2 regions of the Bradyrhizobium sp. G127 genome follow, and region 1 is predicted to be linked to the other one. Evidence: riboswitches for the same ligand, from Rfam matches in the RefSeq annotation. Region 1 holds a riboswitch; the other holds the start of a gene.

Region 1 (9,356 bases):
GCGCGCCACCTTAACGATCGCGACCTGCATCACGCCGCCCGGATGTTCGCCATGAAGCGATCGAGTTCCTGACGAAGGCGCGTGCTTTCGACCGCGAGCGTCTGCGCCGAACTCAGGACCTCGCCGGAAGCCGTGCCGGTTTCACTGGCGCCGCGATTGACCTCGGAAATGTTCTCGGCGATTTCGGCGGTGCCGCTGGCGGCATTCTGCACATTGCGGGCGATCTCGGTGGTTGCCGTGCTTTGCTGCTCGATGGCCGCTGCGATATTGCCGGCGATCTTCGAAATCTGGCCGATGGTGTCGCCGATCTCCTTGATGGCGAACACGGACTCCTGCGTTGCTTCCTGCATGCCGGCGATATGCGACGAAATCTCGTCGGTCGCCTTCGCGGTCTGGCTCGCCAGCGACTTTACTTCGGATGCGACCACGGCAAAGCCGCGTCCTGCCTCGCCCGCCCGCGCGGCCTCGATGGTCGCGTTCAGCGCCAGCAGGTTGGTCTGCTCGGCAATGGCAGTGATCAGCTTGACCACGTCGCCGATCTCCTGCGCCGCCCGCGACAGCTTCGCGATCCGCGCATCGGTGGCCTCGGCCTGCGATACCGCTGCCGCCGCGATCCGGCTCGACTCCTGAACCTGCCGGCCGATCTCGATCACGGACGCTGACAGTTCCTCTGTCGCCGCCGCGACGGACTGAACGTTGGTGGATGCTTCTTCCGAAGCGCTCGCGACCCGGCCCGAAAGTTCCTGCGCGGCATCCACCGTGCGCGTCAGGGTGGTGGCGGAGGATTCCAGCTGGCTTGCCGACGACGATACGCTCGACACGATGACGCCGACGGCGGTCTCGAAATTGTCGGCGAAGCGATGAAGCTCCGCGCTGCGTGCCTCGGTGGCCGACCTGTTCTGCACTTCGCGCTCGGCGGCATCGCTTTCCGCCTTGGCGACGGCCCGCATCTTGAACTCCTCGACGGCAGCCGCCATCTCGCCGATCTCGTCCTTGCGGCCCAGGCCCGGCAGCACGACGTCGAAATTGCCGCCGGCAAGCTCACGCATCGCGGCGCACATGCCGATCATCGGCCGGGAAATCCCCTGCCCGAGCATCCATGCCAGCAACGCGCCGAACGCGACACCCGCGCCGCCGAGAATCGTCACGAACTGGCCGGTCGAGTGCGCCGTGGCGGCGGATTCGGTCGCAACCTTCTCCTGCTGAGCAAGCAGGCCACCCTTGATGACCCGCGCCTGCCCGGTCACCTCGTCGGCCGCCTTGGTCATCTTTGCGGAGAGCTCGTCAATCTTGGCGGTATTCGCGACGAACTTCGCAAACGCCGCGTGATAGGCTTCGAGCTGCTCCGAAATTTCCACCATTTTAGGCTTCAGCTTTTCATCCTCGGCGGACAGCGAACTGAGGCTGTTCTTCAGCATCTGGATGCGGGCGCCGGCGCTGGCTGCGACGGTCTTGTCCGGCCGGGCCACATAGTTCGTGATATTGGAGGTGATGGCCGCCGACTGCGGCGCCAGTTCCTTGACCGTGGAATGCAGTGACGTCAGACCCGCGAGTATCGCGGTATCAGCAAGGTCGTCGAACTTGTAGCGGATGGTATTGCCCATCCGGAGCAACTGGTTCGAAGCGATCGTGGCATTCTCCGTCTTCAGCGCGACGGTCTCGCCAAACAGCTTCGCGAAATCACTGTAGCTGGCGGACAGCTTCAGAATGCTCTTCTGGGTGTCGCCGGTCGCCACCCGCGCTGCCTGCGCGATGGCGCTGCCGAGCCCGATTTCCGCCGAGCGCGCATTCGACTCGTCGTCCGACGTCCCGGTCATCACGTAATATTTTGCAAGAAGCTGATAGCTCGCCAATTCGCGGTCGATCTCGCGCGCACTGTCTGTCTCGGCAACGATGCCTTGATAGGACTGGATTTCCCGGGCAATGCGCTCGAAGCCGAAATAGGCGATGCCCATATTGACCGCGGAAATGCCAAGCACCGCGATAAAGCCGAGGATGATCTTGGTCCGGAATCTGAGATTTGCGAGGAAGCCGACCTTTGCCTTCTGCTTCGTCGAAGCGCCCCTGAACCAGCCCATTCTCATTCCCCCAAAAATTCTTTTTGCATGCCGAGCCGGCCGGCGGCCCAGCTGACTGAAGCTCATGGTAAATTGAAGAGGATAATACGTCGTAAACTCATACCTTGCGGGCGGCAAAAACGCCCGCAATGCGGGCATCGTGTTGCGGTCTTGTGCAATCCGGCGCGATTTTCCCGGCGGCGGCGGGCGAAAGTTAACAAATCATTCCCAGCTCAGGGCGCCGCCGTTTTGATATTCGATCACGCGGGTCTCGAAGAAGTTCTTCTCCTTCTTGAGATCCATCGCTTCCGACATCCAGGGAAACGGGTTCTCGGCCTCATCGAACACGCGCATCAACCCGAGCTGGGCGCAGCGCCGGTTGGCGATGAAGTGCATGTACTGCTCGCACAGCGCCGCATTCAGGCCGAGAAAGCCGCGGGGCATGGTGTCCCGGCCATAGGCCGCTTCGAGTTCGGCCGCCTCGCGGATCATGCCGCGCACCTCGTCCTGGAATTCGCGCGTCCACAGATGCGGATTCTCGATCTTGATTTGATTGATAACGTCGATGCCGAAATTCAGGTGGATGGATTCGTCACGCAGGATGTATTGGTACTGCTCGGCGATGCCGACCATCTTGTTGCGGCGGCCGAGCGAGAGAATCTGCGCAAAACCGGTGTAGAACCACATGCCCTCGAAAATCACATAGAACGCGACGAGATCGCGCAGGAAGGCCTGATCCGCCTCCGGCGTTCCGGTCCTGAAGCTGGCATCGTCAAGATGCTGGGTGTGCTTGAGCGCCCATGCCGCCTTGTCGGTGATCGACGGCACCTCGCGGTACATGTTGAACAGTTCGCCCTCGTCGAGGCCGAGGCTTTCGACGATGTACTGGAAGGTGTGGGTATGCACCGCCTCCTCGAACGCCTGACGCAGCAGATACTGGCGGCACTCCGGGTTGGTGAGATGGCGATAGATCGCCAGCACGATGTTGTTGGCGACGAGGCTTTCTGACGCGGCGAAGAATCCGAGATTACGCTTGATGGCGCGGCGCTCGTCCTCGGTCAGGCCGTCCCGTGACTTCCACAGCGCGATGTCGGCCTGCATCGAGACCTCAGTCGGCATCCAGTGGTTGTTGCAGCCGGCGAGATATTTCTCCCACGCCCATTTGTATTTCAGCGGCAGCAACTGATTGACGTCGGCGCGGCAGTTGATCATCGCCTTGTCGTCCACCGACACGCGGCCGCCGTTGCGGTCGATCTCGCCAAGGCCTGTTGAATCAAGGCCGGTCTGGTCCGCGGCTGCGGGCTGGCCGGTCAGGATGGGCGGAAGCGTGTTGAGGACCTTGTTCGGTGACGTGTCGGACCAGTCGAGCATGGGGATGTTCCTGAAAATCATTGAAACTGGGACTGCGGCTCGCTCTCCCCGTTCTTACGGGGAGAGGTGAGGATTACTGACACGCCTCGCAATCGGGATTGTCGATCGAGCACGCCATCACATCGGACAGATCGGGCGCCGTCTGCGGCACCACGATGGGCTTGTTGACCGGCAACGCGGCGTGCGACGACGACGACACGGCATTGAGCTTGCCGTCGGTGCCTTTCAGCGTCGACTTCTCGACATGGGTGGCGCTGCGCGAGCGCAGGTAATAAGTGGTCTTCAGACCCCGCGCCCATGCCAGCCGGTACAGTTGATCGAGCTTCTTGCCTGACGGATTGGCTATGTACAGGTTGAGCGACTGCGCCTGATCGATCCACTTCTGCCGCCGTGCCGCTGCCTCGATCAGCCACGCGCTGTCGATCTCGAACGCCGTTGCATAAAGCAGCTTGAGGTCGTCCGGCACGCGGTCGATGGCCCCGACGCTGCCGTCGAAATATTTCAGGTCGGAGACCATCACCTCGTCCCACAGGCCGCGCGCCTTCAGGTCACGGACGAGAAATTCGTTCACCTCGGTGAAGTCGCCGGACATGTTCGATTTGACGTAGAGGTTCTGATAGGCGGGCTCGATGGACTGCGCCACGCCGCAGATGTTGGAGATCGTCGCCGTCGGCGCAATCGCCATCACATTGGAATTGCGCATGCCGTTGAAGCGGACGCGCTTGCGCAGGCTGTCCCAGTCCATGGTCTGCGAACGGTCCATATCAAGGCTCCCGCGCGCATCCGCCAGAATCTCGATCGAGTCGATCGGCATGACGCCCTTGCCCCACAGCGATCCGTTGAACGACGCGTAAGGACCGCGTTCGATGGCGAGATCGACCGACGCCGAGATGGCATGAAAGGAAATCGCCTCCATGCTGGAGTCGGCGAAGGCCACCGCGGCATCCGACGCCATCGGGATTCGCAGCGCATGCAGCGCATCCTGGAAGCCCATCAGGCCGAGGCCGACCGGACGATGCTTGAGGTTCGAGCGCCGCGCTTCCGGGATGGTGTAGAAATTGATGTCGATGACATTGTCGAGCATCCGCATCGCGGTATCGACCGTGCGCTTCAGCCGCGCGTGATCGATGCCGCCTTCGCCCACATGGTTGAGCAGGTTGATCGAGCCGAGGTTGCACACCGCGACCTCATCATCCGAGGTGTTGAGTGTGATCTCGGTGCACAGATTCGACGAATGAATGACGCCGATGTGCTGCTGCGGCGAGCGCAGGTTGCACGGGTCTTTAAAGGTAATCCACGGATGGCCGGTCTCGAACAGCATGGTCAGCATTCGCCGCCATAGATCGGTGGCGCGCAGAGTCTTGTAAACGCGCATCTCGCCGCGCGCGGCCTTCGCCTCGTAGAAGGCGTACCGTTCAGCGAACGCCTTGCCGTACAGATCGTGCAGGTCCGGCGTCTCGTCGGGCGAGAACAGCGTCCATTCGCCATCGGCCTCGACGCGCTGCATGAACAGGTCCGGCACCCAGTTGGCGGTGTTCATGTCATGGGTGCGGCGGCGGTCGTCGCCGGTGTTTTTGCGGAGGTCGAGGAATTCCTCGATGTCCACATGCCAGGTCTCGAGATAGGCGCAGACCGCGCCCTTGCGCTTGCCGCCCTGATTGACCGCAATCGCGGTGTCGTTGGCGACTTTCAGGAAGGGCACCACGCCCTGGCTTTCGCCGTTGGTACCCTTGATATGAGCGCCGAGGCCGCGCACGCGGGTCCAGTCGTTGCCGAGGCCGCCCGAATACTTCGCCAGCAGCGCGTTGTCCTTCACCGATTTGAAAATGCCGTCGAGGTCGTCGGCCACCGTGGTGAGGAAGCAGGACGACAGCTGCGGCCGCAGCGTGCCGGAATTGAACAATGTCGGGGTGGAGGCCATGAAGTCGAACGACGACAGCAGATTATAGAACTCGATCGCCCGCGCCTCGCGGTCGATCTCACGAATGGCGAGTCCCATCGCCACGCGCATGAAGAACGCCTGCGGCAGCTCGATGCGGTTGCCGTCATTGTGCAGGAAATAGCGGTCGTACAGCGTCTGCAAGCCGAGAAACTGGAACGACAGGTCGCGCTCGGGTTTCAATGCGGCGGCGATCCGCTTGAGGTCGTAGCGCGCCAGTTCGGGATCGAGCAGTTCGGCTTCGATTCCGTTTTTGACATAGGCCGGGAAATACTCGGCATAGCGTGTCGCCATGTCTGCCTGCGATGCGCTGATCGGGGTCGCATGGACGAACGAAAGAACTTCCGTGCGCAGCTTGTCGAGCAGGAGACGCGCGCTGACATAGGCGTAGTTGGGCTCCTGCTCCACCAGCGTGCGCGCCGCCATGATGCCCGCGAGCGCGAGTTCGTCCTGGCTGATGCCGTCGTAGAGATTGCGGCGGGTTTCGGCCAACACCGGCGCGGCCAGCACGCCATCGAGGCCGGCGCAGGCTTCGTCGATGATATGAGCGAGCCGTCCCACATCGAGCGGCGCGCGCGAGCCATCCCGCAACGTGACATGCAGCAGAGGCTCGGCGGCGACGGCTGATGAAACTGGAACTGCTTCCGCGGCGCGCTGACGGGCGCGCTGCTCGCGATACAGCACATAGGCGCGTGCGACCTTGTGATGCTCGGAGCGCATCAGCGCCAGTTCGACCTGATCCTGCACGTCTTCGATGTGAAAGGTGCGGCCCTCGCCCGCCCTGCGGGTCAGCGCACTCACCACCTCGTTCGTCAATTGCTCGATGACCTCGTGAATGCGGCGCGACGCGGCGGCCGTATGCCCCTCGACCGCGAGGAAGGCTTTCGTCATCGCGACCGAGATCTTGCCGGCATCGAACGGCGAGACCGTGCCGTTGCGGCGGATGATCTGGAACGGCGGTTCGCTGGCTGAAGCCGCCGCAAGGGTTTCAGGCCGGAACTGAAATAGAGGAGCGGACTTTGCGGCTTCGCGATCGAGAGTGAGAGACATCGGCAGACCCCGTGCATGTTGCAATTTTCTGGGGGCTTGGGCCGAAAGGGCGCTGCATGACGGCCGACATGCGCCGGCAATGCTGCAAGCGACCGCCGGACACCCCGCCCGTGGACGTTCTGGTGTCGCGGCAGGTCTCCTGGCTCACAGCTCTGACGTTGATTTCAGTCTTCCCGATGCGGAGGCCGCACCAGTGACATCTGTCGAAATCAACTCACTGCTTACAGTTGCGGGGGCAGCGCCGGATTTACTGCATCACCATGCAATTCACCGGCTTCCCATCTTCGCTACTAGGCCTTGCGGCTTTGTAGAACCGTGACGCCTACATCTGGTGCGCTTTGCGACGGGAAGTCAAGCGGGGGACAATGTGGAAAACGGTGCAAACAACAAGACACGGCGGAATAAGCCGGGAAATCGTCGCAACATTTTTTTCGGCGAGCGCCTCGCGCGCAAGACGCCGTCCTGTGCGCAAGCGCGTGATGGTCACGAATCGCATTCACTCGCTGCCCACGTGCGCGACGCCGGTGCTTCGCGCTCCGGCGGGTGGGACATTTTCCATTCAGCTTGTGCGGGAGTGAACGCGCGCAGAAAGAAAATTACTTCTTCTTCCCGTCGGCGCCGAACTGCTTGAGGAACGCCGTGAGATCCTTGATCTCCTCGTCCTTCTTGATGCCGGCGAATGCCATCTTGGTGCCGGGGATCTTGGCCTTGGGGTCCTTGATGTATTCGGCGAACACCGCTTCGTCCCAGGTGATGCCGGACTTCTTGTTGGCTTCGGAATAATTATAGCCCGCGACGCTGCCGGAATGGCGGCCGAACAATCCATTCAATTCGGGACCGACCAGGTTCTTGGCGTTTTCGCCAATCTGATGACAGGCGCGGCACTTGGCGAAGGACTTCTCGCCGGCGGCGACATCCTGCGCGCTGGCAGGCGCGATATTCGTGCAAATCATGGTGGCAAGAGAGAGCGCGGCGAAGAGCGAACGAATCATCATCTGGGTTTGATCCTTGAGGCGAGCAGACGGCTGGCAAGTGCTGGCGTGAGGCCGATCTCGCGCAACATATCGGCAGGGATTTCGACATGCCATCCCCTTTTTCGGCATATGTTCCCGCGGCAATCGGAACCGCCGCGACGCGCAGAACTATAGTTCGATTCTGATTTGACACGGCCGCAATATAGGATTATAATCCGCATCGTCCTGTTCGTGAGGGGCGCTTTCTAGAGGGCGTTCGTTAAGCGGAGCAGGATGCGGCGCCTGCGCGATGTGGATTCGCACCCACACGTCCGGGAGGCCGGGGGTCACCGTCCGGGCCAACTACGTGGCTCTGCCGTCAGCGGCTGGACGAGGACAGGATGAAGGCGGAGAAATCCCGCCGGATCAAGGCGCGCCGCGCCCGTCCTGACCCGGAAGTGCGGTCCTCACGCCCGAAATCGCCGCAATGGAGCGCCGCAAGGCGATGCGCTTCCGGATCACCATTCGCCTCGCAAGCGGATGCCGGAAGCGAGACAAGACAAAGTGCGCCTCGCGGCGCTCCATGCCCCTCCTCTTTAAGGGGCGCGAACGAGGCAGGCCTCGCGCGCGCATGTGAGGGGAGAACAAAAGCCATCCTCGCGCGTCTATCATCGCGCGAGCCGAACACGCGTGCCCGTTGCGAGCCGCCGCGCGTATCGCCTCAGGCCCCAAAAAGACCATTTTGAAAACGCGCCATTTTGCGGCAGACAAGGTCTCCACTGCCCTTCCAACCTCGATGTCGAACAGAACGGCGATCATGAATCCAGTCAAAGCCCTCACCCGTCACGGCCAGGCGATCTGGCTCGACTTCCTCGCCCGCGGATTCATTGCCGATGGCGAACTCAGAGCACTGGTCGATCAGGATGGCGTGCGCGGGGTCACATCCAATCCGTCGATTTTCGAGAAGGCTATCGGCGGCAGCGATGAATATGACAGCGCCGTGTCGGCGCTGCTGCGGGAGCGCGACCGCCCGGTGGGCGATCTCTATGAAGCGCTCGCGGTGGAAGACATCCAGCGCGCGGCAGACGCGCTGCGCCCCGTCTATGACGAACTTCAGGGCGCGGACGGCTATGTCAGCCTCGAGGTCTCGCCTTATCTCGCGCACGATACCGAAGGCACCATCGCCGAGGCGCAGCGGCTGTGGGCGGCCGTCGGGCGCGACAACCTGATGGTGAAGGTGCCGGCCACGCACGCGGGCATCCCGGCGATCCGGGAACTGATCTCCCAGGGCATCAGCATCAACGTCACCCTGCTGTTCTCGCAGAACATGTATGCGGAGGTGCTCGAAGCCTATATCTCCGGCATCGAGGCCTTGGTGGCAGGCGGCGGCGACCCGAAACGCATCGCCAGCGTGGCAAGCTTCTTCATCAGCCGCATCGATACCGCGGTGGACAATCAGCTGGACAGCAAGATCGCGGCGGCAAGCGGTGATGAAAAGGCAAAGCTGGAAACGCTGAAGGGCAAGGTGGCGATCGCCAACGCGAGACTCGCCTATCAGCACTATAAGAAGGTCACCGCCAGCGCGCGCTGGAAGAAGCTCGCCGCCAACGGCGCGCAGGTGCAGCGCCTGCTGTGGGCCTCGACCGGCACGAAAAACAAGGCCTATAGCGATGTGCTCTACATCGAAGAACTGATCGGCCGCGACACGGTCAACACCGTGCCCCCCGCCACCCTCGATGCCTTTCGCGATCACGGCACACCGCGCGACAGCCTTGAGGAAAATATCGCCGATGCCGAACGCGTGCTGGCCGATCTCGCGAAGAGCGGCATTTCGCTCGATAGCATCACAGACGCGCTGGTCGATGACGGCGTCAAGCTGTTCGCCGAGGCCTTCGACAAGCTGCTGGGCGCGGTTGCCTCCAAGCGCGCCGCGATCCTCGCAAGCCGTATCGACACCCAAACGATCAAGCTCGCACCCGAGATCGA
Region 2 (9,356 bases), on a different contig from region 1:
GCGATTGCCCTGTTCGACCTGCCACAGGCCGTAATACTGCCAGGTGCGGACATGGTTCGGGTCGGCCTTCAGCGCGCGCTCGTACCAGACGCTGGCCAGTTCGTAGTTTCCGAGCTTGCGATAGGAGTAGCCGATCAGGTTGGCGACGTCGGCCCGGTCGTCCTCGCCCAGCGCCTTGAGCTGCGGAATGGCGGCGGCGTAGTCGTTGTTTTCATAGATCGTGGCATAGGCCGCGCGATAGCCCTTGAGAAACGCCGGATCATCGAGTGACGATTTCTTGTCACTTTTCTTCTCACTTTTCTTGCTCTTGGACGGAGGCGAAGATTTGGTTTCCGATGCGGGCGGGGGCGACGGTGTATCCGAGCCTGCCGCTAACGCTGAATCCAACACCGGTGCCCCGACGAATGCCGAAACAAGAAGCACCAAGGGTATCTGCCTGATCGCGAAGATGCGCATGTTGACTCTCCCGTTGATCGACTGGGCCGATCCTATACCGCCTCTACGTCCCAAACACCGGGCGGTTTCAAACATTCCCGTGATGCGCGTCATATTTCCGGCTGCCTTGGATCGCTCCGGACATGGCCAAACTTTCATCCAGATGAACGAAAGCCGCAGTCGCGCTTCAGATTGAGTTCAGCGCGCCGGACCTAGGGTTGTTTCCGACGATCGCTGCCCCGGCCACACCGGCGGTCGCATGAAACAGGAGAAACCCATGCTGAAGATCTTTTCCGCCGCGCTGATTGCGACCTCGGTCCTTGCTGCGCCTGCGATGGCAGCCACCGTCATCAAGACCGAACGCGGCCCGGTCACCAAGACCATCGTCGTCAAGCCGTCGGTCGCGAAGGCTCACGCCCAGGTCGTTGTAGTGAAGAAGCATCGCCATCATCGCCGCCCGGTGGTCCATACCCACCGTCATGGCCACGGCCACAAGGTCGTGATCGTGAAGAAGCATCGTCACTTCTGATTGCGACCGATCGCTCCTGATATTTCCCTGGGCCGCTATTGCATAGCCCCCGCATCGAAGCGGTTCATGGAAAGAAGAACGGCCCGCGGTCATCGTGAGATGAGTGCGGGCCGGGCTGTTTGGCGTACCTTGAAGATTCAAGTTTCTATCAGAATGTCACGCCCGCCTTGAGCATGTAGACACGGCCGGGCAGCGGATAAGCGCTGTAGTTGCCGCTCGTGAACTGGCTGGCGATGGCGTAATCGTAGTAAAGCGTATCGAAGACGTTGATGACCGAAGCCGACCAGAAGAACCGGTCGTACTGACCGCTCAGTTTCAGGTCCAGCGTCGCATTGGCCGGAATGAGCGCCTGATTGTTGCGCTGGTCGTTGTCCATGCGCCGTGCCCCCCAGAAGCGCACGTTTGCGTCGATCACTGCATATTTTTGCCAGACATCCCAGGTTGCGCCGAGATTGCCGCTGACGCGCGACACCAGCGGAACGTCGTTCCCGGTGAACTGGCCTTCCTCGAACACCGCGCGTGTGTAGGCGACACCGCCGCGCAAGCGTACCGTGTCCGTGACGGCGAGAGAAAAGCTGGTTTCGCTCCCGTAGCGATGGGTCGGGTCGAGATTGAGATTGTATCCAAGGAACGGGTTGAAATGGATCTCGTTCTTCAGGTGCATGTCGTAGATGCTGGACTGAAGCTCGAACCGTCCAGCGCGCACACGGATGCCGCCCTCGACGTCGTATGATGTCTGCGTCTTCAAGGCGAAGTTGCTGGGTATCGGATTGAAGAATGGATCGAGATGCGGTCCGGCTGCCACCCGCTCGTCCACGTTGGGCGTACGAAAAGCTCGAGCAGCGCGGCCGAAAACAGCAAAGCTGTCGGTGAAGCGATGTTCAAGGCCGATGTGCAAGGCATGCTGGGTTTCGCTGGAGTTCAGCGGAGCATCCTGCGCGCTGGCATAGAACGGTTGTGTCGGTGCGGTGGGATCGTAGCGATCCGTTGCGCTGATGCTGACGTTCTGAATGCGGGCGCCATAGGATAAATCGGTGGTCGGGAGAACGCCGATGGTTTGTTGCCAGTAGCCTGCAACAGTGCGTTGTGACAGATCGTAAGCGTGGATCGGGGCAAGGCCCTTCGCCTTGCTGCGATCGGAGTCGTAAGTTGCGTCGTAATAATCGATGCCGGTCAAAATGTTCGATCGCAGGCCGAAGATGTCATTCTTGATGTTCAGGCGCGGCGTGATCGACCAGGTCGTCAGGGTGCTGTCGACATAGTTGTCGGCGAAGGTCCCGAAAAACGATCCCTGCTGCAATTTGTGGCGGACGCCGCCGTCGACGATTAGTTCGGCCCCATTCCAGAGCGTCTTGGTGAACCCGGCTGTTGCGTTGGCGCCTTGCTTGTCGCCGAAGTCGAACGGTGTCGCGGCACCGCGCCTGTTGGTGGCAAGTTCGTTGATGAGGGGGGTGACCAGTCTGCCACCAGGGAGGCCGATATGCTGGTCGTCGCCCGACAGGTTCAGGAATGCGCTGAAATCCGGCGTGGTGTAGCGGACCTCGCCGACGGCGTTGCGCTGATCGGTAGCATTGTTGACGCGATAACCGTCCGACTTGAAGGCATTGGCGAATGCTGCCGACGACCACGGGCCGTGATTGGTGGTGAGGGAGACGTTGCCTTGGCTCGAATTGAACGAGCCCACACCGCCTTCGACCCGCATCTGGATCGGCTTGCCGACGCTCGCCCCGGTTTTTGTGATGACGTTGATAACGCCGCCGACGGCGTTATCGCCGTAAAGCACCGCGCCGCTGTTGCCTTTCGTCACTTCGATGCGTTCGATCGACTGGAGAGGGATTGTCGAGAGATCGACGCCCGCAAGGTCGAGATCGTTGATGCGACGACCGTTGATAAGAATGAGCGTATTCGCCGTTGCGAACGCGCCGAATCCTCGGACATCGACAGTGGTGCCTGCGCCATTCACACCGCCGAACAGACTTTGCAGTTGAATGCCAGGCACGGTCGCCAGCACGTCCTGAACGGTCTGGCCTGGCGAACGCGCGATGTCCTCCGCGGTGATGACCGATGTCGATGCGCCGACAATGCCGCCAGAAATGCGGCTCGCATCGACGTTGACGGGCGGCAACGATGTTGCCTCCTGCGCGAGGGCGGGTGTTATCAGCGCTGTGCCCGCAAGGCACGCCGCCGCGAATGAAAGGCGTAGTTTCGCCGTTGGAGAATATCTAGAAAACAGAATCATGTTGTTGTCCCGCCGATGCATGTGATCGCGGAGACGCGGTGAGAACACGCGCAGGCATGACGGTGCACGGCGAGCGAATGCCGCCGGGCCTGACATCATGACTGAGGAAACGGGCCATCGGCCGAACCTCCGCAACAGTTACGTCACGTCACCGCTGCGGAATGCCGCCCCTTCGCACGCCCCGTGCGACGGAAGGATGACCGGTACAGGCAGGTCTCCTGGCTCGCGGATCGTCGCCGTTGCCCGCCTTCCCATGCTTGGCTGGTCAGCCTTCGCTCAGTGGCATATTGGACAACGGCTCACCGCTGACAGTTGCGGGGGCAGCTTCGGAATAGCCGTGTAAACACGGCGGCACCGAATTCCCTATTGGCCAGCTTACGCTGGCACCTGTGCCGTTGTTCCAATCAAGCGGCGGAGGCTTGCCTTGTCAATGCCGCAATGTCTAAGAAACCAGTGGCACACCCATGGTCACGGACTTCATCCGGATGCGTTGCAAATTGGTGACATATATACGGAGCGCCGCGGTCCTGCTCGCGCTGGGCGTCGGCGGATGCGCCTGGACTGGTGGCAACGACAATCTGTCCTACACCGCGGATCGCGGCATCGATGATCAGAAATATCCTGCGAATTACCGCCCGGAACTGCTAGCCTTCCTGCGCACATATCTGAACGATCCGCGCGGCGTGCGCGAGGCCGTCATCGCCGAGCCTGCGCAGAAGAAAGTCGGCGGGCGCCTGCGTTATGTGGTTTGCCTGCGCTTCAACGCGCGAGGCAGCGGCGGCGCTTATGCCGGCGTGAAGGAGCGTGCCGCGATGTATATCGACGGACGATTCGACCGGATGATTGAAGATGCCGGAGAGTTATGCGAGGGCGCGACTTACGCTGCATTTCCGGAGATGGAAAAGCTGATGCGCTGAATGGCGGCCTGACTGCGAGTGCAGGCTGAGGGAAATGACATGACCTTGAAATCGGCGGGACGCCTTATCCTGTGTCTGCTGCTGTGTGTCGGTATCGGCATTCTCGGATCGATCGTGACGCGACCGGAAATTCCGGTGTGGTATGCCGGGCTGGCCAAGCCATGGTGGACGCCGCCACCGGCGGTCTTTCCGGTCGCCTGGACCATTCTCTATATCTTGATAGCAGTGAGCCTGTGGCGGCTGTGGGATCGCGCAGCGCCGTCCCCTGCGCGTGCATCTGCGATCACATGGTTCATGATTCAGCTTGCGCTGAACGCGGCATGGTCGCCGGTGTTCTTCGGCTGGCACGGCACGCGAACCGCGCTGGTCACTATCATTGCGCTCTTGATCGCCATCGTCATGACAATGATTGCGGCGTCGCGGGCGGACAAACCCGCCGCATGGCTGCTCACGCCATATCTGGCATGGATCGCCTATGCGACCACGCTCAATGCAGGCGTGGTCGCGATGAACTGAACGTTACCCTTACGAGAAGTGTTGCACGATGGCCTCGAAGCCGCGTCGCCATGCGCGATAATTCTCGACTTCGAGCGGAATTGGCTCGGCCGCAACCCGGACGATGACCAGTTCGCTGACCGGATCGATGTAGATCCACTGGCCGTGGATGCCGATGCAGCACAGCGTGCGCCGCTTGCGGTCGATCTGGTAGAACTTGCTGCGATAGGCAGCATCCGGAAACATCTCGGCGAATTCCCCGCGCGCCCATGCCGCCGGATCGCCGTTGTCATTGATGTCGTCGATCCACCAGCCCGGCACCACCTGTCTGCCGTTCGCCACGCCGCGCTGCCGGATCATTTCACCAAAGCGGGCAAGATCGCGCGGCGCGGCGCAGATGCCGCCCGCGGCGCGCATCGCGCCCTCCGCATCGAGCGTGATGTAGGCGTCGGTTTCCGCGCCGAGCGGTGTCCAGAGATAGTCGCTCAGCAGATCGGAGAGGGCCCGGCCTGCGGCGCGTTCGTAAACCCAGCCGAGGAGGTCGGTATTGGTCGAGACGTAATGGAATGCGTGGCCGTGCTCCTTGCCGTCCGGTTTTTGCGTGGCCAGAAACTCGCGCAACTGCATCGCGCTCTGGCCGGGCTTGATGACGTCCCAGCCCACCGCGCGGCGATAGCGCGCGACGTCGCCATCAGGATCGACATAGTCCTCAGTGAACGCGATACCGACCGACATATCGAGCAGGTGACGCACTGAGCAGCCGCCATAGACCGAAGACAAAACCTCGGGGATATAGTCGCTCACCGGACGGTTGGGATTCAGAAGGCCCTTGTCCGCCAGAATTCCGCCGAGCGCGCCGCAGATCGATTTGCTGACCGAGAACACGATGTGCGGGGTCCGCGCATCCATACCGCCGGCGTACCATTCGGCAGCAATGCGCCCGCGCCGGAGCACCACGAAGCCTTGCGTATGGGTGTTGCGAAGCGCGTCACGCAGCGTTGTTGCGCCGCCGCCGATGCCGTTGAAGGCAATGTTGCTGATTTCCGCAGGCGCATTCTCCAGAGGGGCGGGATGTTTCGATGCTGCGATGTTCGCGGTCGGCATCAAACGGCGGACGTTGTGAAAGCTCCAGTCGCTTGAAGGCTGGGTGCGCCAGTTGGCGAGCGTCACCAGCTTGTCCCGCGCGGGCGGGAATTCGGTCATCAGACTTTTTGCAGGACTCTTGGCGGTCGATTTGATTGTCATGGTGATCTCTGACTGAGGAGGGGGCGGCATTGTGCGTTTTAATCGGCGGAAAACAACACTGCGCCGCACAACCGGTCGGGACGGAGGGGGTAGGGAGAGAGAATCGGACTCGAAAAGAGAAAACAGGCAAGGGGATCGGCAAAAAACAATGCGCGAGACTCTTCGGCAGGTCAGCGTTCAAATCATTCCATGAGCAAGATGATTCTCAGACTGGCTCCCACAGAGTACTTCGCCGTCGACACGCTGTTGGTCGTGACGCTGGCGGTCGCTGCTGTGGTGAATGCCTGGTGCCTCAGCGCCTATCTCTGAAGCCTGCAGCTTGGGGCTGTTGCTTTGAGGGTGCAGACGCGCGAACGGCCGAATCGGTAAAAACCGATCCGGCCTTATGCGATTCAAGCCATCGGGCCTGCGTGGTTAGTTGTAATCCGAGTACTTGAACGCAGGCAGCGCCTTCAACTGGTCCTTGGTGCCGCTCATGACGGCGTGGTCGGGATACCAGTTGTCCTTCGTCGCGCTCGCCGAACCGCTACCTGCTGCGCCCGTCGTGGTCGTGGAGGGGGTCGCCGTCGAAGACGGCGACATTCCCGGCGCGGCCGGTGCGCGGTCAGCAGAAGCCGAGCGGATCGGTTCGTTCACCCACTTCAACTTGTCGAAGGACACGGCGATGTCATGCTGGCCGACGCCGAGGAAGCCGCCGACACCGATCACCACGGCATTGATCTTGCCGCTGTTGTCGACAAGAATTTCGCTGATGTCGCCAAGCTTCTCGTTGGACTCGTTATAAACAGCGAGGCCCACGAGTTTCGATGCGCGCCAGTTGCCCTTCAGATTTTGCTGAACGCCCGTCGATGCCGATGCAGCCGGCGGCGACGAAGCCGGTGGTGTGGTGGTGGTCTGCGCAAATGCCGCGCCGCTGACCAGCGCGGTTCCGAGCAAGGCGGTTGCCATGTATTTCGCAATCATTGGATTCTCCTTTCAACAAATCGATTGAAACGGGAGAACCCAAACCGCTTGCTTATGTTCCGGGAACTGACGCTAAACCGCCGCGTCAATTCAGCAAATGAGGCGGCACTGTCGCGGCAGGCAATGGAACCATTCCTGTCTCGATCGCGACCTGCAGGTGATGCAGTTCCGCTTCAAGATATTCGTTCGCCGCAAGAAGCGCCATCAAGGCACCCCGCGTGTCGCCACCGCACTTTGCGATGACATCATCCAGTGCGTTTTCGTAGCGGTCGTCATGGTCCTTGAAATCAGTCATGATCGTCCTCGTCCCCGATGGGCCTGAATCGCCGGTCAACCTGCGTTGGAAACGGTGACGGGACCGTGACCGTTCCGCGACGCAGCAACTTGTCCACGCAATTCACAGGGCTTGTGGGGAGCATTCAATGATCGGCCCGCGCCTTTTCGCGCAGCGCTATTTCGCGACCCGATCCACGGACCAGACGTCGAAGATTCCGAGGTTGTAAAGGAAGGCGAGCACCGCGATCACGCCGATCGCGGCGATCATATATTTGTGGTGCGCACGAAAGCCGCCCGGATATTCGCTCATCGAAAGCTACTCACGCGGAGTTTCGCTACTTTCAAGGGAGCGGGTTTTGTTCGTGAAATCTGCCACGGTCTCGCAAACGGCAGCGAGTGACGGGCCGGGCCGTCGTCTACGGATTTTGTGTCGAGCGTGGTAGCCAGAACGAACATGTTTCCGCAGGAGGTGCAGAAAAAATGATGATCGACCAGATTGGGAGCTCCCGGTTGCATTTCGGATCGGTACCACTTCATCTTGAGATCACACTGTACACATACAGGGGGCTCAAGTTTTTTCAGGGATTTTCTCAGCCGATCTACCATCGCAGGCTCGTCACAACCGTCTCGTGATTCATCAGTTTGACATGCCCAGCGTTTTGCGGCCAACGCGCACGATGAGTAAACAGCACGAACGGAGAGAGAACAAGTGGTCCTGATGTCGACGACGGCAAGACCGCTGCCTCAAGCGGCGTTGACGCCGTTTTCCGGCATCAGACATGGTGGATCGGCCTGAGTATGAGGATTTTGGTGCCGGTTGAGAGGATTGAACTCCCGACCTTCGGTTTACAAAACCGCTGCTCTACCGCTGAGCTAAACCGGCATGGGGCAACAGCTATCAGCGCCGCCGCGCCGCGACAAGACCGGTGAATCCACCAAAATCCGACCACTCATTAACCTTCGGCTTTCCAGAATCTTATTGATATTCCTCGCAATTGAACGAGGGCTGATGTTTACGCGTTAGGCTTACCTGACGATTGGACCGGCCCTTTAACTCCTGCACAGGGACGCTGGATTAGGGTGGGGCCTCATTTGTAGGCGACTCCCATGCGCGTGGCACTGGCATTGGCATTTTCGGTTGCGGCAACGGCGACGGCACTGGCCGACACCGGCCCGCTGATCGTCATTCCCGGAAAGCCCGGCGTTCCCGTCATTATCAACGGCCGCGATGCATCCTATGCGGTCGTCGAAGGCGAATGGGGGCTCGCCAGAAATTTCAAGAATGCCGACCGGGTTTACGGCGGCTGGGACCGCTACACCGTGCCGGAAGTCGGCCATTATTATCCAACCGCCGGACGCACACCGGGCTATGGCCGCCTCGAGATCCAGCCGCCAGCCAATCGCGCGCTGCCGCAGCCGGCGGAGAGCTATCACCAATCCTGGTCGGCTCAATCCGCGCCGCCTGCGCCGCAGCCGCAATACGACATTCCCATGTACCCGACGGTTATCGAAGGCGACCGGCCCCGTCAGCGTCCCCCCAGTTACCGCCCGAACGGCTTTCGTCCGGATCTGAAATAGACACATCACCAAACAAAAAAGCGTCCAACAGGAGAGAGTAATGCGTAAGACGATTGCAGGATTGATTGCAGGAGCGGCCTTCGCCGCCACGATGGCGACGGCGCCCGCACAGGCATGTGTGGTGACGGACCCGTGCGGTGGCTACGGTTACGGCTATCATCATCACTACGGGTACGGTGTCCGTGAACGGCTGCCCGACCCGGCCGGTCCGCAATATTACTGGGTCAATCAGGGCCCGACGTTTACCGGCCCCGGCAATTTCGCTCCGGTGCCCACCTATCAGGAGCGCGCCGTTGTCGGCTCACGCTACTATGGCCGGCCCTATCGCTACGGTTACGACGGCGGACCTTACGGCAACGCCACCAGTCACTATTACGACGGTGCGCCGGGCGTGCAGGGACCGGCGGTCTATAGCTATCGTTTCAGCCGCCGCCACCATCACCACCACCGCATGCATCGCCCGCATCGCAGCGCCCCGAAGTACTACTACACGCAGCGCAGCCACGGGCACTCGATGGCGCATGGGCCGCGCATGAATCGCGCAAAGCCGCATCGTCACATGCACTGATCGTTTGTATGATCTGAATGCACCGCCCGCCTGCATGATGCAGGCGGGCGTTTTGTTTTGTGCCGCGTCAGCCCATGAGCCCAAGGCGGCTTGTGCCGATATAGAGCGCGA

The links. Region 1 has a riboswitch for cobalamin ahead of LVY71_RS08285 (ribonucleoside-diphosphate reductase subunit alpha). Riboswitches for the same ligand answer to the same signal wherever they lie in the genome.
Region 2: it holds a riboswitch for cobalamin, as region 1 does, so the genes downstream of both, LVY71_RS15455 (TonB-dependent receptor) here and LVY71_RS08285 (ribonucleoside-diphosphate reductase subunit alpha) in region 1, are expected to answer to the same signal.

Annotation. Positions count from the first base shown of each region.
Region 1 is NZ_JAKFGN010000001.1:1,730,764-1,740,119, reverse strand. Features, by position in the region: gene LVY71_RS08295 (methyl-accepting chemotaxis protein) at 30-2,078, opposite strand; gene LVY71_RS08290 (ribonucleotide-diphosphate reductase subunit beta) at 2,280-3,428, opposite strand; gene LVY71_RS08285 (ribonucleoside-diphosphate reductase subunit alpha) at 3,502-6,417, opposite strand; cobalamin riboswitch at 6,530-6,750, opposite strand; gene LVY71_RS08280 (c-type cytochrome) at 7,014-7,412, opposite strand; gene LVY71_RS08275 (bifunctional transaldolase/phosoglucose isomerase) at 8,188-9,356, shown strand, end outside.
Region 2 is NZ_JAKFGN010000002.1:717,021-726,376, reverse strand. Features, by position in the region: gene LVY71_RS15465 (tetratricopeptide repeat protein) at 1-456, opposite strand, end outside; gene LVY71_RS15460 (His-rich protein BRANT) at 713-964, shown strand; gene LVY71_RS15455 (TonB-dependent receptor) at 1,113-3,203, opposite strand; cobalamin riboswitch at 3,395-3,609, opposite strand; gene LVY71_RS15450 (hypothetical protein) at 3,704-4,120, shown strand; gene LVY71_RS15445 (TspO/MBR family protein) at 4,160-4,636, shown strand; gene LVY71_RS15440 (serine hydrolase domain-containing protein) at 4,646-5,860, opposite strand; gene LVY71_RS15435 (PRC-barrel domain-containing protein) at 6,275-6,823, opposite strand; gene LVY71_RS15430 (hypothetical protein) at 6,909-7,118, opposite strand; gene LVY71_RS22895 (hypothetical protein) at 7,275-7,409, opposite strand; tRNA gene LVY71_RS15425 (tRNA-Thr) at 7,908-7,982, opposite strand; gene LVY71_RS15420 (hypothetical protein) at 8,207-8,677, shown strand; gene LVY71_RS15415 (hypothetical protein) at 8,718-9,245, shown strand; gene rlmB (23S rRNA (guanosine(2251)-2'-O)-methyltransferase RlmB) at 9,313-9,356, opposite strand, start outside.